DNA from 2 places in the Microbacterium laevaniformans genome. Region 1 is predicted to be linked to the other one. Evidence: predicted binding sites of a transcription regulator. Region 1 holds the regulator's gene; the other holds the start of a gene.
What was found. The regulator LexA, encoded in region 1, represses DNA repair genes until DNA is damaged. The targets are predictions, from matches to a motif close to TCGAACANNTGTTCGA.
Positions count from the first base shown of each region.

Region 1 (11,166 bases):
GAAGTCCACCAGCCAGATGCCGCTCAGGCCCGGTGCCACGCCGGAGATCAGCGCCCGGTGGCCGACGACCGCCTCGACGGCGAGGGATGCGGTGGCGGGGATGTCGATCACGGTCTCGGTGCCCGCGGCATCCCGCCAGACGAGCTCGTCCGCGCCGTTCGTGCGGACAGCGATCACCCCGCCGTCGGACGTCGCACCGAACCAGCGGCTGCCGAGTGACCACAGCGGGCCCCCCGTGTCCGCATCGGCCGGGGCGAGAGGCGCCCGCGGCAGGTCGGCATCCAGGCGCAGGCTCCAGATGTTCCACCGACCGGTCGCGTCGTCCAGGTAGAGCAGGGCGTCCTCGTCGGTCCATTCGGGCTGGAGCGCTGCCGTGCTGCCGTCGGTCACGTCGGCCCACTCGACCACGGCGCCGTCCTCGAGGCGACCGATACGCAGCGTCGTGCGGTCCCACGGCATGTCGGGGTGGTTCCAGGCCACCCACGCGAGCCGGTCCCCGCGCGGGGACAGTGCGGGTTGAGCGACGAAATCGCTGCCCGCGACAAGGTCGCTCGCTCCCGCACCGTCGAGGTCGATGCGCACGATCGCCCGCTCGCGGCCGGCGCGCTCGCGGATGCCGAGCAGCATCCCGCCGGTCGCGCGAAGTCCGCCGTAGCGGACATCCGCATCGTCCGTCAGGGGACGAGGGTCCGAGCCGGGCTCCCGCACCCACACCTGCTGATCGCGGCGTTCGACGAAGAACAGCCGACCGGCATCGTCGACCGCCCACGACCCGCCGCCGTACTCGTGGACGCCGGATCGGGCGTTCCACGGCGCCGGCAGGACGAGGTGCACCGTGCCGGTCGCATCGCGCCGGAACACGGCCGTGCGGCCGGCCTCTTCGGCCACCGACTGCGCCCACCACACCTCGTCGCCCACGAGTGCGGCGCCGTCGATCCGGGGAGAAGCCGAAGAAGCCCAGGCGGCGGTGAACGGGGAGGGCCAGGATCCATAGGGGTGCACATCGACCATGGCTGCCACGCTACGCGTGTGCGACCTGCCACGTCGGCAGACACGTGCCGTCACACGCGGGTGAGGGAACGGCGCTGGCTCTACAGTGGGGCATCGAGGCCGCGGCCGACCGGCTGCAGGACCCCGACCCGAGAGGGAACTGAGCGATGATGTCCCACGAACCCCGCGTCGACGCTCCGGCGGTCGCCGGCACGGCCTCGCCGCGGGTACCGTTCTCGTTCGAGATCTACCCTCCGCGCACCCCCGAGCAGCTGCCTGCTCTCTACGAGACCATTCGCGTGCTCGCCGCCGCCGGTCCGCGCTTCATCTCCGTGACGTTCGGCGCGGGCGGCTCGACGACCGACCGCTCGCTCACCGTGCTGACGCACATCCTCCGCGAGACGACCGTTCCGCCCGTCGCGCACGTGACCTGTGTCGGCAGCAGCTACGCCGAAGCCACGACGGTCATCCGCGACTTCCTCGATGCCGGCATCACCCGCTTCCTGGCGCTGCGGGGCGACCCGCCCGCCGGCGTCGGCGAGGACGACATCGTGGTCGGCGATCTGGAGTCGGCCGCTCAGCTCGTGCAGCTGATCGGCCGGGTGCAGGCGGAGCGCTCGCCGTATCGCGAGCGTGAGATCCCGGGGCTTCCGGGAGCCGTGCAGGTCACCGACGGCGACCGCGTCGAGATCGCCGTCGCGGCGTTCCCGAACGGTCACCCGCGTTCGCGTCACCGCTACGAGGACATCGACGCACTTCTGGCCAAACAGGCCGCCGGGGCGACGTCCGCCCTGACACAGCTCTTCTTCCACGCCGACGAGTACCTCGACTTCGTCGAGCGCGCCCGCGCCGCCGGGGTCGTCATCCCGATCGTGCCCGGGATCATGCCCATCACCTCTCCGGGGCGACTGCGCCGAGTGCTCGAGCTCACCGGGGATGCGCGCCCCGACTCCCTCGCCGCGGCGCTCGAGTCGGCTCCGGATGCCGCCGCGCAGCGCGCCGTCGGCCTCGCCCATGCCGCCGACCTCGCGCGGTCCGTTGTCGCCGGCGGCGCCGACGGCACCCACCTCTACGCCTTCAACAACCACGACACCGTTCTGGGCGTGCTGCGCGCCGCAGAGCTGATCCCCGAAGCGAGCCCGTGACGCCGTCCGCTCAGTCGGACGACTCGTCCGCCGCCGCGCGGCGAAGACCCCAACGACTCCACGCGCGGCGAAGAGCCGCCGCCCGCGCGGACTGACCGGCGAGCCACGCTCCGGCGGCGACGGCGAGAGCGATCGCCAGAGCTGCCCCGGCGGCGCCGACCGCCGCCGACACCAGCTGGTCGTAGACGGCGGCCGCCGCGGCCGGCGTGAGGGCCGTCCCGGTTGCGGCGGACGATACGGCCGCCCGGCCCGCCGCGGCCGCGATCAGCAGCGCTCCGAGGCCCGCCGCCGCCGCGAGCGCGGCCCGCCGCAGGGCGTCGAAGCGTCGCCGAGCGAGCGCGATCCCGGTGAGGAACAGGATCGCGGTGGCGACCGGCATCCACCATCCGGCCTTCACGCCGAGCGCATATCCCGTTCGAATGGCGGCCAGGGCGTCTCCGGAGCCGATGACCACGACGTGATCGACGGAGGGGATGAGCGTCGCCCACGCCACGCCCTGCGCGCTCAGACTTTCCTTCACGCCCGCCACCACGGCGCCGACCTGGATGCCGAGTCCGGCCTTGGTCTGCACCACGACGCCGGAGCCATCGGAGGTCGCGGCGAGCGTGAGCGCGCGGTGAGACTGTCGAAGAAGCCGGTCCCACAGTGCCCCGAAGCTGTCGGAGCGGATCGCACCGGCGATCGTGTCGTGCACGAGACCCTGCGCGGCGGCGGCGGCGGGCGCTTGCAGCCGCCGCCAGCTGCACCCGCGCCCAGACGCTCAGGATGGACAACGGGAGGCAGACGACGGCCAGGACGATCGCGACGGCCGATGCGAGGGCGCGCGCCCGCGACATGATCAGATCGCGCGCAGGACGGCCACGACGCGACCGAGGACCACCGCGTCGTCGCCGAGGATGGGCTCGAAGGAGGAGTTGCGGGGGAGCAGCCACGTGTGGCCGTCCCGCTGCCGGAAGGTCTTCACCGTCGCTTCGCCGTCGAGCATCGCCGCGACGATGTCGCCGTTGTCCGCGGTCGGCTGCGATCTCACGACGACCCAGTCGCCGTCGCAGATGGCGGCGTCGATCATCGACTCGCCGCTGACCTTGAGCATGAACAGGTCGCCCTTGCCGACGAGCTGGCGGGGGAGGGGGAAGATCTCCTCGACCTGCTGGTCTGCCGTGATCGGCACGCCCGCCGCGATGCGCCCCACCAGAGGGACCAGTGCCGCATCGCCCACGGCCGGAGCGAGGTCGGCGGGATTCTCGGCGGCGGCACCCGGCAGATCGATGAGGACCTCCATCGCGCGCGTCTTGCCGGCGTCGCGGCGGAGGTAGCCGCTCAGCTCCAGCTGGTTGAGCTGGTGGGTGACGCTGGACAGCGACTTCAGGCCCACGGCATCGCCGATCTCGCGCATGCTCGGCGGGTAGCCGTGGCGCGCGATGGAGGTCTGGATCACCTCGAGGATCTTCAGCTGCTTGTCGCTGAGGCTCTTCCGCCTGCGTGTCTGAGGCTTCTCGGCCATATCGCGCGCTCCTTCGATCGCGTCCCCGGAAGGCAGAGCCTTCGAATGTCGGAGGTTGGTGATGGGGTCGTCTTGTCGAAACCGTATCCGGTTTTCGCACGGTCGGACGGCACGCGTGCGCGTGTCGGATTCGATTCATCTGCGAGAACCGTATCGCTTGACACTCGAATACTATCGAAGATAGATTCGGAACAGAGATTCGCATCCGGCTCTCCCGGCCGAGAGGCGGATGCGAATCTCGACTCGAATCTTCGAGGTGACGCTCTCACCCCCGACGCCGCGGCGCGGGACACGTCTCAAGGAGGAACCCATGACCACGATCGACATCCTCGGCGCCTCGCCCCGCGGCCGTGTCATCGCGGCGGCCCCCGCCACCCGTCTGCGCCTGACGGTTCGTGGTCGCCGGGTGCTCGCCTTCCTCGCCTCCATCCCCGTCATCGTCGCGCTCGGTATCGGCATCGTGTCCGGCGGCGGCGCGCTGGCCTCCAATGAGGGATCCTCGGGAGTCACGTTCACCCACGTCACGGTTCAGCCGGGCGACACGCTCTGGTCGATCGCACGCGCGGTCGCACCTGACGTCGACCCGCGCGACGCCGTCGACGCGATCGTTCGACTCAACGCCTTGGACTCGGGCAGCCTCGATGCCGGACAGAGCATCGCGATCCCCGCCGAGTACTCCGCCGGCCACTGATCAGCCTCGTCCGCTCATCACGGTGACCTCTACGATGGTGAGGGTGAGCGTTCGACTCGATGACCTTCCCCTCAGAGACGACCTGCGCGGCCTGACGCCCTACGGCGCTCCCCAGGCTCCGCTGCCCGTCGCGCTGAACGTCAACGAAAACACGCATCCGGTGCCCGAAGCGGTCGCGGACGACATCCTCGACAGCATCGCCCGTGCGCTCCGGGAGGTGAACCGCTATCCGGATCGCGAGTTCACCGCCGTGCGGGAGGGCTTCGCGGACTACCTGGGTCATGGCCTGTCGGCCGCGCAGATCTGGGCGGCGAACGGATCCAATGAGGTTTTGCAGCACCTTCTGCAAGCGTTCGCTGGCCCCGGTCGGACGGCCTTCGGTTTCGCACCGACCTACTCGATGTACCCGCTGCTCACTCGTGCCACTGGCGCGACGTACGTGAGCGGGACGCGCGGCGTCGACTACACACTCGCCCCCGAAGACGCGGCCGCTCAGGTCGACCGTGCGCAGCCGGATGTCGTCTTTCTGTGCGCGCCGAACAACCCGACCGGAACGCCACTCGGACTCGATGTGATCGAGGCCGTCTATGACGCCGCACCGGGCATTGTGATCGTCGACGAGGCCTACCAGGAGTTCGCGCCCCGCGATTCCCGGTCGGCACTGACGCTGCTGCCCGATCGGCCGCGGCTGGTCGTGTCTCGCACGATGAGCAAGGCCTTCGCATTCGCCGGCGCTCGCGTCGGCTACCTCGCGGCCGACCCCGCCGTCATCGATGCTCTGCGTCTGGTGCGGCTTCCCTACCACCTCAGTGCGCTGACGCAGGCGGCGGCATCGGCCGCGCTGCGTCACGCGCCGGCGATGCTCGCGATGGTCGACGAGATCGTCGCTCAGCGCGACCGTATCTCCGCGACACTCGACGCGCTCGGCTACCGCCCCTTCGAGAGCTGGACGAACTTCGTGCTCTTCTCCGGTGTGGAAGATCCTGCGGCGACGTGGCAGGGGCTCTACGACCGCGGCGTTCTGATCCGCGATGTCGGCATCGCCCACAGTCTGCGTGTCACGGCGGGCACCGCGGAGGAGTCGACGGCGTTCCTCGACGCGCTCGCCTCACTCGGCCCGGGCGGTTCCGGCGCGCACTGACGGTGAACGCCGGGGTAACACGCCGGGCCGGCGCGCGGGCTCTCGGTAGACTCGGCTCATGAGCACCCCGGCCCCCCGCACGGCATCCTTGCGACGCGCGACCAGCGAGTCCACGGTCGAACTCGATCTCGACCTCGACGGCACCGGGCACAGCAGCATCGACACCACGGTGCCGTTCTTCGACCACCTGCTCACAGCCTTCGCAAAGCACTCGCTCACCGATCTCACGGTACGCGCCTCGGGAGACACCGACATCGATGCGCACCACACCGTCGAAGACACCGCGATCGTCCTGGGTCAGGCGATCCGTCAGGCGCTCGGCGACAAGAGCGGCATCTCGCGCTACGGGGATGCGCTCGTTCCCCTGGACGAGGCGCTGGCCCAGGCCGTGGTCGACATCAGCGGGCGCCCCTATCTGGTCCACACCGGGGAGCCGGTCGGGTTCGAGCACCATCTCATCGGCGGCCACTTCACCGGGTCGCTCGTGCGTCACACGTTCGAAGCGCTCGCTTTCAATGCCGGTCTGACGATGCACGTCACGGTGCTCGGCGGACGGGACCCGCACCACATCGCCGAAGCCGAGTACAAAGCGTTCGCGCGGGCCTTCCGGCAGGCGAAGGCGCTCGACCCCCTGGTCCACGGCATCCCCAGTACGAAGGGCGCCCTATGACCGACGCCACCGCAGGGCTCGAGGCCGGTACCCGCATCGAGGAGCGGCCTCTCGTGGCTGTGCTCGACTACGGGTCGGGCAATGTCCACTCCGCGGTGAAGGCCCTCGTCGCCGCGGGAGCCGATGCGCGGCTCACGGCCGATCGTGGCCTGATCCACGACGCCGCAGGTCTGGTCGTACCCGGCGTCGGAGCCTTCCGGGCCGTGATGGAGTCCCTGCGCGCCACGCGCGGCGACGAGATCATCGAACGTCGTCTCGCCGGAGGTCTGCCGGTGCTGGGCATCTGTGTCGGCATGCAGGTGATGTTCGAGCACGGTGTGGAACGCGGTGACGACACCGAGGGGCTCGGCGAGTGGCCCGGCGCGGTCACCGAACTCGACGCGCCGGTGCTCCCGCACATGGGCTGGAACACGGTGCGGGTGGGCGAAGGCTCGACTCTTTTTCGCGGCCTGGAGCACGAACGGTTCTACTTCGTGCACTCCTACGCCGCCCAGCACTGGTCGCTCGAGGTCACGCGGCCGTTCCGTCAACCCGCCCTCACGTGGTGCGACTACGGCACGCCGTTCCTCGCCGCCGTCGAGAACGGGCCGCTGTCGGCGACGCAGTTCCATCCCGAGAAGAGCGGCGAGGCCGGCATCCGGCTTCTCGCGAACTGGATCTCCTCGCTTCCGCAAGACCTCACCCGCACCCGGTAGTAGTCTCTCTGCTTGTGTGTCCTCGTGTCCGCGCATGGCGGGCACTGAACCCTTCCTGGAGCCATGAACGATTTCGCGTCGACCCCCGAACTGATCCTCCTGCCCGCCGTCGACGTCGCCGACGGCAAGGCGGTACGTCTGACGCAGGGTGAGGCCGGCACCGAGACGAGCTACGGCGATCCCGTCGACGCGGCGTTGGCTTGGGCGCGCGACGGCGCCCAGTGGATCCACCTCGTGGATCTGGATGCCGCCTTCGGACGCGGCAACAACGCCGCCGTGCTGCGCAAGGTCATCAAGCAGCTCAAGGGCGTGCAGGTGGAGCTGTCCGGAGGAATCCGCGACGATGCGACCTTGGAGGCCGCCCTCGAGTCGGGGGCGAGCCGCATCAACCTCGGCACCGCGGCGCTGGAGAACCCGGAGTGGGCGGCGGACGTCATCGGCCGCTACGGCGACGCGATCGCGGTCGGACTCGACGTGCGTGGAACCACGCTCGCTGCGCGCGGGTGGACGCGCGACGGCGGCGACCTCTGGCAGGTGCTCCAGCGCCTCGAAGACGCCGGGTGCAGCCGTTACGTCGTCACCGACGTCACCAAGGACGGCACGCTGAAGGGCCCGAACCTCGAGCTGCTGCGCGAGGTCACCACCCGCACCGTCAAGCCGGTCGTCGCCTCGGGGGGCATCTCGAACCTCGACGACATCGCGGCCCTGCGCGAGCTCGTTCCGCTCGGCGTCGAAGGGGCCATCGTGGGTAAGGCACTCTATGCGGGGGCCTTCACCCTCGCCGAGGCGCTGGATGTCGCCGCAGGCTGAGAGTCCCGACGACGCCGCAGCCCACGCCTGCGCCGCGGATTCCGCAGGCGTCCCCTGGGAGGGGCGCTCCTTCGAGCCCAATCCGCACGCCGGCGACGACGGCTCTGCAGACGCTGCGCTGCTGTCGGCACTGCTGAGCTTCCGCCGGGGCGAGGGTGATGCTCGTGCGGTCGTCGACGCCTACCGCACGGCACGCCTGTTGATCCCGCTGGTCGCCGAGGCCGGCGATGTGGGCGTCGCCCCGTCCGGCCACACCGTCGACAAGACGCAGGAGCTGTCCATCGTAACGGTCGCCGCGCCCGACGGGCGGCGTGTGCTGCCCGTGTTCACGTCGGTGCGCACGATGGCGGCGTGGGATCCGAAAGCGCGACCGGTGCCGGCCGACGGCATCCGTACCGCCTTGGCCGCCGCTGCCGACGATACGGACCTGATCGTGATCGACCCGGCATCCGAGACCGAGTTCGTTCTGCGTCGCCCCGCGGTGTGGGCCCTCGGTCAAGGGCTGGCCTGGGAACCCGCGCACACCTCGCCGGAGGTCTATGCCGGGCTGCAGGACTCGATCGGCTCCGAGCTGGGCGTGCTCGACCTGTCGGTGGCGCCGGGGGATCCGCAGGCGCGTCTGCGCGGCCCGGAACTGATCGTCCGTCTGCAGCTCGTGGATGGGCTCGACCAGTCTCAGCTCGACGCCACCCTGCAGCGGCTGGCGGCACGGTGGGCCGCCGACGATCGCATTGCGGTGCTGCTCGACTCGCTCACGGTCAAGCTCGTCCGCGGCTGAGCGCCGCGCCGGGTCTCACGTGACGGGCCCGGTCCACTTCTCGCCCGGGCCCTTGCCGATCGGGTCGGGGATGACCGAGGCCTCGCGGAACGCGAGCTGCAGCGAGCGCAGTCCATCGCGCAGTGACCGCGCGTGCATGTCGCTGATCTCCGGCGCTCCGGCCGTGATCAGCCCCGCCAGGGCGTTGATCAGCTTGCGTGCCTCGTCGAGATCCAGCTGCGTCTCGGGATCGTCCGCGAGACCGGTCTTGACGGCGGCTGCGCTCATGAGATGCACCGCGGCCGTCGTGATGACCTCCACCGCCGGCACGTCGGCGATGTCGCGGGTGGCGGCGGCGGAGGCACGCTCCTGTTCCTCCCATCGGGCGAGCCGTTCGGCCTCGTGACGGTCGGGGGAGGAAGGAATCGTGTCCACGTGCTGCTCTCTGCTAGACTGTGCGGGCGCCGGAGTGTTCTGCTCCGGAACGAAAGAGGATCACATCCCACCCGCGCTTGCCGCTCCAGGCTACCGGGTCACGCGCTCCGCCTCGTCCGTCGAGGTTGTCGCACCGAGCAATCGGTGCGGGTGAGGGTGCAGGAACGAAGCCGACGTGCGCGTCGTGCGGGGTGGACGTGACGATCTTCCGCCCGAGACACATCCCTGTGTCCGGTGGCACCCACCCGTACGACTAAGGAGTTCCGCATCAGCGATCCCCGCACCAATGACCGCATTCGCGTTCCCGAGGTCCGCCTCGTCGGACCCGCGGGTGAGCAGGTCGGCGTCGTCCGCATCGAGGTCGCTCTGCGCCTCGCTCAGGAAGCAGATCTCGACCTCGTCGAGGTCGCCCCCAACTCGAAGCCGCCCGTGGTCAAGATCATGGACTACGGCAAGTTCAAGTACGAGGCGGCGCAGAAGGCGAAGGAAGCGCGTCGCAATCAGGCGAACACGGTTCTCAAAGAGGTCCGTTTCCGACTGAAGATCGAAGCGCACGACTACACGACCAAGCTCAAGCGTGCCGAAGGCTTCCTGCAGGCCGGTGACAAGGTCAAGGCCATGATCCTCTTCCGAGGCCGCGAGCAGTCGCGTCCGGAGCAGGGTGTACGGCTGCTGCGCAAGTTCGCCGAGGACGTCGCCGAGTACGGAACCGTCGAGTCGAACCCCACGATCGACGGACGCAACATGGTCATGGTCATCGCCCCGCACAAGAACAAGTCCGAGGTGAAGACCGAGCAGAACGCCCAGCGTGCTGCGAACAAGGAGGCGGCGCGCCAGGCGCGCGGAACCACGGGCGCCGAGCCCGAGGCCGCCCCCGCCGCCGAGCCCGCTCCCGCGGAGTAAGGCCGCCGGCCGGAGGCGCAGCCTCTCGGCCCCCAGAGCTCCCGCCCCGCGGGAACCACAACGAAGGATAGAGACATGCCGAAGCAGAAGACCCACTCGGGTGCCAAGAAGCGCTTCAAGGTCACCGGTAGCGGGAAGATCAAGAAGCAGCAGGCGAACCTCCGCCACAACTTCGAAGGCAAGCCCACCAAGCGCACGCGCCGCCTGTCGGCCGACAAGATCCTGGCTCCCGGCGACGCGAAGGTCGCCAAGAAGCTCCTCGGCATCTGAGCGCTGACGCAGACGAGAAAGTAGAAGAAAATGGCTAGAGTCAAGCGGGCCGTCAACGCCCACAAGAAGCGTCGCGTCATCCTCGAGCGCGCATCCGGTTACCGCGGGCAGCGTTCGCGCCTGTACCGCAAGGCCAAGGAGCAGGTCACCCACTCGCTGGTCTACGCGTACCGTGACCGCCGCAAGCGCAAGGGCGACTTCCGCCGCCTGTGGATCCAGCGCATCAACGCCGCGGCCCGTCAGAACGGCATCACCTACAACCGCTTCATCCAGGGCCTCGGCCTGGCGGGCGTGCAGGTCGACCGTCGCATGCTGGCCGAGCTGGCCGTCAACGAGCCGGCCACCTTCGCCTCGCTCGTCGAGACCGCGAAGAAGGCGCTGCCGGCGGACGTGAACGCGCCCAAGGCGTAATCACTGCCCACACAGCACGAGAAGGGGTGTCCTCCGAACGGGGGACGCCCCTTCTTCATTCCCTAGGATGAGATCGTGCTCGAAAATCCTCGTTCTCCCCGTGTGCGCGCCGTCGCCAAGCTGACCAAGCGCAGCGCCCGACAGGAGACCGGGCTATTCCTGCTGGAGGGACCCCAGGCGGCCCGCGAGGCTCTCGCCTTCCGCCCCGACACCCTCGTCGAGCTCTTCGCCACGCCCACGGCGATGGAGCGACATCAAGACATCCGGGATGCGGCCGCGGACGCAGGCCTGGACATCGTCTTCACGACCGAGGCGGTGCTGGATGCGATGGCCGACACGGTGACCCCGCAGGGGATCGTCGCCGTCGCGCGACAGTCGCCGACGTCACTCAAAGACATCTTCGCCGCATCGCCGACCCTCATCGCGATCTGCGAAGAGGTACGCGATCCGGGCAACCTCGGCACCATCATCCGCGCCGCCGACGCCGCCGGTGCGGATGCCGTCGTGCTGACCGGACGCACGGTCGATCCCTACAACCCCAAGGTCGTGCGCGCCACGACCGGCTCGCTGTTCCACGTGCCCGTCGCCGTCGCCGCGGAGCTGCCGGCCACCGTCGAACGGGCACATGCGGCGGGCCTGCGCATCGTCGCCGCGGACGTCGGGGGAGAGGACTTCCTCGCCCGCCGAGACGTGCTCGCCGCACCCACGGCCTGGCTGTTCGGCAACGAGGCACGGGGCCTGGAC
Region 1 covers NZ_JAFBCE010000001.1:789,712-800,877, forward strand. The annotation lists gene JOE53_RS03595 (S9 family peptidase) at 1-1,011, opposite strand, end outside; gene JOE53_RS03600 (methylenetetrahydrofolate reductase) at 1,161-2,135, shown strand; gene JOE53_RS03605 (hypothetical protein) at 2,146-2,829, opposite strand; gene lexA (transcriptional repressor LexA) at 2,974-3,639, opposite strand; gene JOE53_RS03615 (LysM peptidoglycan-binding domain-containing protein) at 3,950-4,330, shown strand; gene JOE53_RS03620 (histidinol-phosphate transaminase) at 4,365-5,471, shown strand; gene hisB (imidazoleglycerol-phosphate dehydratase HisB) at 5,530-6,141, shown strand; gene hisH (imidazole glycerol phosphate synthase subunit HisH) at 6,138-6,836, shown strand; gene priA (bifunctional 1-(5-phosphoribosyl)-5-((5-phosphoribosylamino)methylideneamino)imidazole-4-carboxamide isomerase/phosphoribosylanthranilate isomerase PriA) at 6,900-7,646, shown strand; gene JOE53_RS03640 (SseB family protein) at 7,630-8,424, shown strand; gene JOE53_RS03645 (DUF1844 domain-containing protein) at 8,440-8,838, opposite strand; gene infC (translation initiation factor IF-3) at 9,073-9,741, shown strand; gene rpmI (50S ribosomal protein L35) at 9,817-10,011, shown strand; gene rplT (50S ribosomal protein L20) at 10,042-10,422, shown strand; gene JOE53_RS03665 (TrmH family RNA methyltransferase) at 10,498-11,166, shown strand, end outside.

Region 2 (11,166 bases), 1.6 Mb from region 1:
CGTCGATCAGCTCCGCGTCGGTGAGGCCGGCGCGCGCAAGCCCCGGCACGGTGGGCACACCCCGGGCTTCCACCGTCCCCTTGGCCGAGATCTTGTCGCCCATGATCTCGATCGCCTCGGGGCTCGGGCCGATGAAGACGATGCCGGCTTCGGCGCAGGCGCTCGCGAAGGCGGCGTTTTCGGCAAGGAAGCCGAAACCGGGGTGGACGGCCTGCGCGCCCGTCTGCCGCGCGGCATCCAGCACACGCTCGATGGACAGGTAGCTCTGGGCGGCGGGGGCGGGCCCGAGGCGCACCGCCTCGTCGGCGAGGCGGACGTGCACGGCATTCGCGTCGGCGTCGCTGAAGACGGCGACCGAGCGGATGCCGAGGCTCCGGAGCGTACGGATGATGCGCACGGCGATCTCGCCGCGGTTGGCGACGAGCACCTTCGTGATGGTGGTCATGCGATCACATCCGGAAGACGCCGTAGCCGGCATCGGTCATCGGGACACGGGAGACGACGTCGAGGGCGAGTCCGAGCACGTCGCGGGTCTGCGCGGGCTCGATCACGCCGTCGTCCCAGAGCCGCGCGGTGGAGTAGTAGGGGCTGCCCTGGCGTTCGTACTGGTCGCGGATGGGCGCTTCGAACGCCGCCTTCTCCTCCTCGGTCCAGGCGGTTCCGGCGGCGCTGAGCTGCTCGCCCCGCACGGTCGAGAGCACGGATGCCGCCTGTGCGCCGCCCATGACCGACACCCGTGCTCCCGGCCACAACCAGAGGAAGCGCGGGGAGTAGGCGCGACCGCACATGGAGTAGGTCCCGGCACCGAACGACCCGCCCACGACGACCGTGAGCTTGGGCACGCGGGTGCAGGCGACGGCGTTGACCATCTTCGCGCCGTGCTTGGCGATGCCGCCGTGCTCGTATTCGCGCCCCACCATGAAACCGGTGATGTTCTGGAGGAACAGCAGCGGGATGCCGCGTTGGTCGCACAGTTCGATGAAGTGCGCCCCCTTCATCGCCGACTCGGCGAACAGGACGCCGTTGTTGGCGACGATGCCGACGGGGTGGCCGTGGATGTGTGCGAAGCCGGTGACGAGGGTCTCGCCGTACTCCTGCTTGAACTCCGCGAACCGGCTGTCGTCGACGAGTCGTGTGATGATCTCGCGCGCGTTGTAGGGAGTGGTCAGCTCGACCGGGACGACGTCGTAGAGGGTGTCGGCGTCGTGCGCGGGCGGATCGGCCGGGCCGAGATCGTACGGCAGCGCGGCGCAGCGCGGCAAGGTGGCGACGATGTCGCGAACGATCTGAAGGGCGTGATGATCGTTCTCGGCGAGATGATCGGTGACGCCCGAGATGCGCGAGTGCGTCACCCCGCCCCCGAGTTCCTCCGCCGTGACGACCTCGCCGGTCGCGGCCTTGACCAGAGGCGGACCGCCGAGGAAGATCGTGCCCTGGTCGCGCACGATCACGGTCTCGTCGCTCATCGCCGGGACGTAGGCGCCGCCGGCGGTCGAGGAGCCCATCACCGCGGAGATCTGCGCGATGCCGTCGCGTGACATCCGCGCCTGGTTGTAGAAGATGCGACCGAAGTGCTCGCGATCGGGGAACACCTCGTCCTGGAGGGGCAGGAACGCGCCGCCGGAGTCGACGAGGTAGATGCACGGGAGGCGATTCTCGGCCGCGACCTCCTGTGCGCGCAGGTGCTTCTTCACCGTCATCGGATAGTACGTGCCGCCTTTGACGGTGGCGTCGTTGGCGGCGACCATCACGTGCCGCCCGTGGACGAGGCCGATGCCGGCGATGACGCCGGCGGCGGGAGCGTCGCCGCCGTAGAGACCGTGCGCGGCGAGGGGAGCGAGTTCGAGGAACGGGCTTCCGCGATCCAGCAGCAGGTCGATCCTGTCGCGAGCCAGGAGTTTGCCGCGGGAGGTGTGCCGCTGGCGCGCGCTGTCGGGGCCGCCCCGCGCGGCTCTCTCGCGCACGGCGCGCAGCGTCGCCACGAGCTCGCGGTACCCGTCCGTCGCCTTCGTCGACACGGCATCCTCATTTCGGTTATCAATCAGTAACCCGATCAGAAACATAGCGCCTGCGGCGGGGAATGTCCACCGTCGTCACTGATCTGGGGCCCCCGCGCTGGTGCGGCACAATGTTGCGATGAGCATGCCCGCCGAGCAGCCGCCGTCCTACTGGTACGTGGACGAAGATGCGCGCTCTACGTCGGTCATGGAAGCCATGCGCTCCTACCGGGCCGCCGAGGTGGCGATGCGGCGAAGGACCCAGCAGTCGATGGACATGGGAGAGAACGAGCTTCTCGTGCTCCGCTTCCTCGCGCGCGCACGCTTGCGCCACGAGGATGTGACGCCCGTCGCCCTGAGCCGCTATCTCGGGATCACTTCCGCGTCCACGACCGCACTGCTGGACCGGCTCGAGAAGTCGGGCCACATCACGCGGACCCCCAACCCCGGCGATCGCCGCAGCGTGCTCATCCGCTCCAGCGAGAAGTCCGATGACGAGGTGCGTCAGACGCTCTCAGCGATGCACGAGCGCATGATGGCGGTCGTTCGCGAAATGGATCAGGACCAGCGGGACACGGTCATCCGCTTCCTCGACGCGATGCGCGTCGCGGTCGATCACATCGACGCGTAGTCGCGAGCGATCGTGGGGTCGGCGATCTCGTCGGCGGCGTCGGTCGCGGCATCCAGGAAGGCGATCACGGCGGCTCGCCCCTCCTCGGACAGGTGGTCGATTGTTGTCGCCACGCGGTTCTCGAAAGCGTCGACCAGGGTTGCAACCTCGGCTGCCGCGCGCGCGGTCGGAGCGATGAGGATGCTGCGCCGATCGGTGGGATGGCTCACGCGCTGAACACTCCCGAGGCGCTCCAGTCGGTCGAGCAGGGCCGTCGTCGACGCGGAGCTGATGCCGAGGTGGCGCGAGATCTCGCTCGGCTTGACGTCGGTGCCCGCGCGATCGCAGGCCAGAACGTACTGAAGGATGCGCAGCTCGTTCTCGCCGAGGGCGGCATGGGTGCGCACGCGCTGATGCATCTGTGCGTCGGCCGCTCTGAAGCGTGCCAGAGCATCCAGGACGGGGGTTGCGTCGGGCGTGTGTGCGGTCGTCACCTCGCTCGCCTCCCAGAAGAAGTCATCACCGAAAAGCTACGGTGCCTCCAATATAGCTCATGAATTATCTCGTTTGACTAACTACTTATTAACAGAATAACCTTTCTCGTAACCGACCGGGCGCAACGCACCACACCGAGGGAGTCACGATGGGACGCATGTACTACGGCAACAGCTCCGACGCGATCGAGATCGACGACGTCGACCTCGCTCACCTTCGGATGGTCGCGATGACCAAGCTCCGCCGGTCGGAGGGCTTCAGCCTCACGTTCTCGTCGCCCGCCGTCGGTCGGACGGCCCTGTGGGTGCACAGCGCGATTCCGCTGCGCTTCGAGTTCGACGACGCGGAGCCCATCCGCCTCGACCCCGCGCGGGTGAACGAGATCGCCCAGGCGGCGGCTTCGGCGGCTGGAGTGGTGATGGAGCGTGCGCTGACCACCGCGCCGTCGCGCGCGGAGCTGGCGGCCGTCGCATGAGCATCATCGCTCCGGCGTCCGCGGGGCGCGTGACCTGGGCCCGTGTCAGTGAGGACTTCTTCGTCGCCTCACGCGCCGGTGACTACGTGGGCTGCGTGGAGGGCACGCCCGACGGACACTTCGTCGGCTTCGACTCGCGCTCGACCCCCGTCGGCCGTTACATGACCCTGGTCGACGCTCAGCGCGCGGTGTTCGGCGCTCATGCCGCGCGGCCCGAACCCGGTGTCGAGTCGCGGTCGACGCGCGCGCAAGCGCTGTGGCAGGCGGCGGCGACGGTGAGCGGAATCGTCGCGCTCGGCGCGCTGGCGACCGCCGTGTTCACGACGCCTCTGGTCTAGATCGCACCGCGCGGTGCGGCTCAGACTCCGGCGGCGGTTGCCTCGGCGATGGCCTGCTCGGTGCGTTCCTGCAGATAACCGCACAGGTCGGCGAGGGTGGAGAGATCGGCCGACAGGCGGGCCACGCCCGCGGCGTCGAGGTCGAAACCCTCGGTCCGGGGCTCGAACGTCACCATCCACCGCGGGTGGCCGTCGGCGATGACCGGCTGGATGTAGGTGACCGTGGACGCGTTGCTCAAGGCGACGACGACGAGGCCGGAGTCCGGTCCCGGGGTGAAGTCCTTCTCGAGAACCGACACGGAGGAAGCGTCCACGTTGCGGTCCTCGAGGTAATCGCGCACCCATGACGCGACCGTTTCCTGGTTGCGATAGGGCATGGGGCCTCGATTCTCGGCTTCGGCGTGCCGGAAGGCACAAACCCATTATGCCGCCCGTGGTCGCAGTGCACTCGACAGAAGCAGGGACATGGCCGCTACGGGGTCCGAATCATCGGCGAGCCAGCGGATCTGAACGCCCTCCCACCCCGTGATGACCAGGGCGGCCAGAGCGGTGTCGTCGCCGACGGGCGGGTTGATCCTTCCGGCGGCGCGATCGGCGGCGATCGCGCCGGCGTAGTCGGCGATGACGCGCGCGTACCGCTGGCGCAGCCAGTCGTGTGCCTCGTGTCCGGGGTAGGTGGCCTCCGCCGAGACGATGGAGAACATGCGCACCAACTCGCGACGGTCGAGATTGCGTTCGACGATGCCCGGCTGGAGGACGTCGTCCGCAGCGGTCGTCATCTCGTGACGACGTACTTCTCCGGCATCGTCGACGAGCACGACCGGGTGTGGCTCGGGGGCTACCCGGGTGCCCTTCGCGACGTCCTCGGCGTGACGGTGGAAGAGTTCGTGCCGCTTCTGCCCGAAGAATCGGCCCTGCTCGCCTCCGGCGCCCGCGCGGCACACTGGAGCGAGCGGATCGCCCGCGTCGGCGCCGACGTCGAGGTGCTGGACACCTACGCGGCGGGCGAGCTCGCGGGGATGCCGGCCGTCACCCACCGCCGCGTCGGCACCGGGTCGGCGACCTACGTGTCCGCCGACCTCGGTCGGGAGGGCACCCGGGCTCTGCTCGAGCGTCTCGCCGGTGAGATCGACGCGCTCGCAGCCGACCCGCTCGCGGCGGGAGGCCGGCTCGAGGTCATCGTCCGCGGGGACGAGGCGACCCGGCACGTGTTCCTCGTCAACCGCACCGACGAGGAGGTCGTCGTCGATGCCGGAGACGGTCTGCGCGTCGCCCCGCGCGGCGTGCCGGAGTGGGCCGGGCGGCCGTTGCGCGTGCGCGTGAGCCGTGGCGAGGATGCCCTCACGGTGCGCGCCGGCGTCGACGGCGAGCCGTTGCGTCTGGTGCGGGTCGCGCCGTTCCGCGGCGATCTCGACGCGCAGGCGGGACCGATGGTGTGTGCGCCGACGCGCGCCGGCCTCGAGGTCGTGTTCACCGAGTGGCTGCACACCGACGCCGACGCGTCGCTGCACTGATCACGCCCGCGGCTCGTACCGGCGCAGCTCCTGCGTGCGCGCGACGAGGTCTCGCCGCTGTTCGAGCTCTCCGTCGATCACGCCCGCCGCGCGTGCCTGGATCAGGACGTTGCCGGCCGACGCCCTGGCAGAGTTCTTCCGCGGCTACGTGCGGGGGTACGACCTCGACGCGCTCGAGCAGCTGCTCGACGCGCGCGCCGCCGAATCCCTCGCGAGCGGCGAGGGTTCCGGCCCGGCTGCCACGTCGTGAAGCGGGGTCCCTTCCGCGACGGCTGGACGTCGGCCCGAGCAGCGTGCACTCCGGGTGCACCCTGGGACGACGTCGTGTCGGAGTCGCTCGCGGGCCCGTCGCGTCTGACCCACGACGCGTGTGCGCTCGCCGTGGTGCGGGTCGTCGCAGGAGCGTCGACTGCTCGCTGACCTGTGCCCACCTCGCTCAGAACGGGGGCGGATCCTCGGTCGCGGGAACGAACCTCACCAGTGACGGTGGCCGGTCGGTGTAGCGGCGCCCCGTGGGGCCGGTCCACTCGAGTGTTCCGCCACCGAGATGGCGCACACGCCAGGCGGTGTGATGTTTCATCGTGTGGTGGCGTCGGCAGAGGTGCGCCAGGTTCTCGTGGGCGGTCGCGCCGCCGTCTGCCGCTGCGGTCGTATGGTCGCGGTCGCATCCGTGGGCCGGCCGGGTGCAACCGGGCGCGCGGCACCGTTCGTCGCGCGCGGCGAGGTAGCGGGAGAGTTCCGCGCTGGGGCGATAGCGGTCGACGGCGACCGGGATACCGGTGTGCGGATCGGTGAACACACGATCCCAGCCGGGCGCCAGTCCCGCGAGTCGGCGGGCGATCGCTGGGTCGATGGGGCCGTGACCTGCGAGCATGGCAGGTCCGCCCGCCGGGTCTCCGGCGAGGGTCAATGCGGGGACCGTCACGTGGATGCGGGCGCGGATGGCGTCCAGGCCCGCACCGGTGGCCGTCGTCGATGGTGCTGCGGTCAGCAGGAGGTCGCCGAAGACGTCGGCGCGGACCTGCGCGAGGGTGCGGCGCTCCGCGTCGGCGGATCGACTGGTGACGACGGTGTCGGCATCGTCGCCTCGGGCTCGCCGGGGCTCGCCGCACGCATCCTTGGAAGTGTCGGTGTCGGTGTCGGTGTCGGTGTCGGTGTCGGTGTCGGTCCGGTCGACGATCGTCCGAGCGCGTGTCGTGAGCGAGTCGTAGATCGCGTACGCGATCGGCGCGGGCAGATCGGCGATGAGTCTAGCCATGCCGTCGTCGAGGTCGAACAGGCGCACGGATCGCTCGTCCGTTGCCCGGTGCACGGCGTCGTCGAACGCCGCCGGGTCGATGGTCGCCGCGATGGCTTTCGCCGCCTGGGTCATTCGCGAGGGAGATTCCGTCCGTGCCGCCTCGAGCGCGAGGGTTTCGAAGCGGGCGCGATCCTCGCTCGTCCGCAGCACCGCGCCCGCTCGCGCGATGGCCCAGGCATGGCTTGCGTCGATCTCGCCGTCGGCCCATGACGCGTGGGTGCGAGGAAACAGCGTGGTCAGCAGATACGCCTCGGACATCCGTCGCTGCACGCCCCGGTCTGAGGCGCGCATCGCCATGCCCAACTCCAGCGCCACTTCCCGAAGCGGCAGGTCCGCGTCGCTCGACCGGAGGGGTGAGCTGCCCCGCTGCTGAGCTTCTTGCCGCAGCAACGCGGTCCGATCCGCGACCAGTCCGACCGCGTCGGCGAGAAGTCGAGCTTCCTCGGCCTGGACTTCGGCTATCCGCCGCCGCGCATCCACCACATCGGCGACCAGCCGGTCCAGCGCCGGCCACGGCGTATCGAGCATGCGGCCGATGTCGGCCACGTCTTCCCGCTGCGCGCTCACGTGCATCATCCCCTCGCTCCGGACAGGCCGGAGCGCAGAACCCGCATCAGGATCGGGGGGATACGCGGGGCTTCTCTCCTTCGATAATAGAACAAAGATTCGAATACTGCAATGGACATTTCGCACACGTCGTGATCCGCGACGGGGTGCGATGCATGATGGGTGGCGGCAGAGGCCGATTCGTGGTGGTGCTACCGCCGTGTCGGATCGGGCAGCGAGATCGGCGTCGTTCCCGCCACCTCGTCGCTGAACTCCTCCGGGGTCACGATCGACAGGGGCCGGGTCTCGTCCAGCGAGAGGGCGAAGCGGCGCGACTCGTGACGGTGCAGGCGCCCCGACCACAGCAGCCATCCGAAGCCGCCGGCGAAGGCGACGAATGCCGCCGCGGCCCCCAGCAGGATGGCGGCACGCGCCCCGTACTCCGCGGCCACCCAGCCCACGATGGGCGCGCCGATCGGCGTTCCGCCCATGAGGATCGCCATGTACAGGGCGAGCACGCGCCCGCGGAGCGCCGGATCGGTCGTCGTCTGCACGTAGCCGTTCGCCGTCGTGAGCGTCGTGACGACCGAGAACCCGGTGAACATCAGCGTGATGGCGTACAGCCAGTAGTCCGGCATGAACGCCGAGACCGTTCCCGCGACCGCGAACATGCCGGTGCCCACGATCACGAGACGCATCCGCGCACGATCCCGCCGGGCGGCCAACAGGGCCCCGGCGAGTGAGCCGATGGCCAGGATCGAGCTCAGCAGCCCGTAGCCGTCGGCATCCCGTCCGAACTCCAGGGCCATCGTCGAGGCGAAGATCGGGAAGTTCATGCCGAACGCGCCGAGCAGGAACACCATCACGAACGTCACCATGAGGTCGGGGCGGCTGCCGACGTAGCGGAAGCCGTCGGCCAGACGCGATGCCCCGGGCGCCGTGATGCGCGGCACGAGTTCCTCGGAGCGGATCAGCCGCAGAGCCACGATCATCGCGAGGAACGTCACCGCGTTGATCAGGAACACCCAGCCGGTGCCGACCGCGACGATCACGACGCCGGCGGCGGCGGGCCCGATCATCCGGGCGCCGTTGAAGGATGCCGCGTTCAGTGCCACCGCGTTCGAGGCGTTCTCGCGGTCGACGAGATCGGACACGAACGCCTGGCGCGTCGGGTTGTCGAACGCCGCCACGAGACCCAGCGCGAAGGCGAAGACGTACATGAGGGGAAGCGTCATGACGCCGCTGAGGATCAGGATGCCGATGGTCGCCCCGAGCACGAGAAGCGAGCTCTGCGTCACCATCAGCAGCCGTCGCCGTTCGAAGCGGTCGGCGACCCAGCCCGTCACGCTCACCAGCAGCAGGGGAGGCGCGAACTGCAACGCCATCGTCACGCCCATCGCCCCCGCGTCGTTGTGCGTGAGCTGCGTGAGCACGACCCAGCTGAGAGCCGTGGCCTGCATCCAGGCGCCGATGTTGGAGACCAGTGCGCCGATGAACCAGACGCGGTAGTTGAAGACCGAGAAAGAGCGGAACATCGCATTCGACGCGCGGGTGGGCGAACTCATCGGGCGGCCACCTCCCGCATCAGCTCGGCGGCGGAGCGCAGCAGCTCGCGCTGCGACGCCGTCAATGCGGCCAGGGCGTCTTCGAGCCACGAGTCGCGGCGCCGGACGGTCTCCTCCACGACCGCGCGACCCGCGTCGGTGAGCGCGATGTTGACCTTGCGGCGGTCGTCGGCGTCGGTCGTGCGCGTGAGGTAGCCCGATTCCTCCAGGCCGTTCACCGTGCGGTTCATCGACGGCGCCGACACGCGCTCCCGGTCGGCGAGTTCGCCGAGGGTGTGCTGCCCGTGCACCGACAGAGCGGCCAGCACGGCGAACTGCGCGTCGCTCATGGTGTCGACCGCCCGCTGGGAGCGAAGTCGTCGCGCCAGACGGAAGGTCGCCATGCGCAGTTCGGCGGCGGGTGTGGAGAGGTCGGGTGCGGCGGGGGCGGGCGTCTCGGGGCTCATGCTGATACTTAGCATAGCTCATTAGTCATGCTAAGTATCGGGGATGCGGCTGTCGCCGCCGATCCTCAGCTCTGCACGGACGGCTGCGCCGCGTCGGTCTCGTCGCGCCGCCGCTCGCGGCCCAGCGGAATCGTCGCGAGCAGTCCCACCACGAGGAAGCCTCCGGCGGTGAACGCCGACAGCCGTGTCGCGTCGGAGAACGCCGCCTTCGCGTCGGCGGCGATCGGCGCGGTCGCCGGGTTCGCAGCGAGGCCGGCGATGGCCCCGCCCGAGCTGTCGACCACCGCCGACACGATCTGATCGCGCTCCTGCGCCGGCAGTCCGCGATCGTCGAGGGATGACGACAGGATGCCGGCGGTGCCGGTGAACAGCACGGTTCCGAGGATCGCGATCCCCAGCGCAGATCCGACCTGACGGGCCGTCGACTGCGTCCCCGACCCCTGTCCTGACAGCTCGACCGGCACGTCCTGCAGGATGACCCCCGTCAGCTGCGCCGTCGCGAGGCCCACGCCGAAGCCGTAGAAGAACAGGGCGGGCAGCAGCCAGAGCCAGGCCGACTGCGTCCCGGCATCCCAGCCGACGACCAGGCCCGCTGCGACCACGCCCACGATCTCGGCGACGAGGCCGGCGCGGACGATGAGCGCGGCGCCGATCTTGCCGCTGGATGCGCCCGCGAACCCGCTGGCCACGAACGAGCCCGCGGCCAGCGCGATGAGGATGAGGCCGGTCTGCAGGGCGTCGAATCCGAGCGCGAACTGCAGCCAGAGCGGCAGGGACAGGATGATTCCGAATTCGCCGAGTGCGACGACGAGGGCGGCGATGTTGCCGCTGCGGAAGGTCGCGATGGAGAAGAGGCGGGGATCGAGCAGGGTCGGACGTCCTCGATGTGCCTGGTGCCGCGACCACGTCACGAAGCCCATGGCCGCGAGCAGCGCCATCGCGAAGGCCACCGGCACGGGCGAGACGGAGAACGGCCAGCTCCAGCCGCCGATGGTGAAGGGGTCGTTGAGCTCCCACCATCCGAGGGTGCGGCCTTCGATCAGGCCGAAGACGAGGGCGCCGAAGAGGATGACAGACAGGACGGCGCCGATCGCGTCGATCACGGGAGCGTTCTTGGCGCGCGACTCGCCCACCGCCCACAGCACTCCGATCGCGATGATGACACCGAGCGGGATGTTGATGCCGAAAGCCCAGCGCCACGAGAACGAGGTGGTCAGCCAGCCGCCGAGCAGGGGGCCGACGGCCGCCATGCCGCCGATCGTCGATCCCCAGACGGCGAAGGCGATGCCGCGCTCGCGACCCTGGAAGGTCGCGTTCAGCAGCGACAGCGTGCTCGGCAGCATCATGGCACCGCCCACGCCCTGGATGAGACGCGCGAGGATCAGCAGGTCGCCCGTCGGTGCGAACGAGGCCAGCACCGATGCGCCCGCGAACAGGGCGCCGCCGATCAGCAGCAGCCGTCGCCGTCCGATGCGGTCGGCCAACGACCCGAACAGCAGCAGCAGCGAGGCGAAGACGAGGGTGTATGCCTCCTGCACCCACTGCACCTGGGTGGAGGTGATGCCCAGGTCGTCCACGATCGCCGGAATCGCGACGTTGACGATGGTCGAGTCGACGATGATGAGCGCGACCGCGAGGCTGATGAAGACCAGACCGATCCAGCGGCGTGACCTGACTTCCTTCATGAATGGCTAGCTTATCTAGCAATATCCGGAATGCCAACCACCGGTCCTAGACTCGGGCCATGGCAGCAGCGCGGCGCGAGGAACGTTCCTTCATCGATCCTCACGGCATCCGCATCGTCTACGACCTCTACGAGCCCGACGGCGACGCCCCGCCCGTGCGCGGCGCCGTGCAGATCCTCCACGGCGTCGGGGAGC
Region 2 covers NZ_JAFBCE010000001.1:2,416,858-2,428,023, reverse strand. The annotation lists gene JOE53_RS11660 (acetyl-CoA carboxylase biotin carboxylase subunit) at 1-445, opposite strand, end outside; gene JOE53_RS11655 (carboxyl transferase domain-containing protein) at 450-2,063, opposite strand; gene JOE53_RS11650 (MarR family winged helix-turn-helix transcriptional regulator) at 2,137-2,628, shown strand; gene JOE53_RS11645 (MarR family winged helix-turn-helix transcriptional regulator) at 2,613-3,101, opposite strand; gene JOE53_RS11640 (DUF7882 family protein) at 3,251-3,577, shown strand; gene JOE53_RS11635 (hypothetical protein) at 3,574-3,915, shown strand; gene JOE53_RS11630 (protein-L-isoaspartate carboxylmethyltransferase) at 3,936-4,292, opposite strand; gene JOE53_RS11625 (hypothetical protein) at 4,338-4,694, opposite strand; gene JOE53_RS11620 (beta-galactosidase trimerization domain-containing protein) at 4,698-5,429, shown strand; gene JOE53_RS11610 (hypothetical protein) at 5,539-5,679, shown strand; gene JOE53_RS11605 (HNH endonuclease signature motif containing protein) at 5,866-7,302, opposite strand; gene JOE53_RS11600 (MFS transporter) at 7,488-8,840, opposite strand; gene JOE53_RS11595 (MarR family winged helix-turn-helix transcriptional regulator) at 8,837-9,286, opposite strand; gene JOE53_RS11590 (MFS transporter) at 9,352-10,971, opposite strand; gene JOE53_RS11585 (alpha/beta fold hydrolase) at 11,031-11,166, shown strand, end outside.
Region 2: JOE53_RS11605 (HNH endonuclease signature motif containing protein) is a predicted target of LexA. The motif match lies at 7,384-7,399, and genes of this name have one in related genera.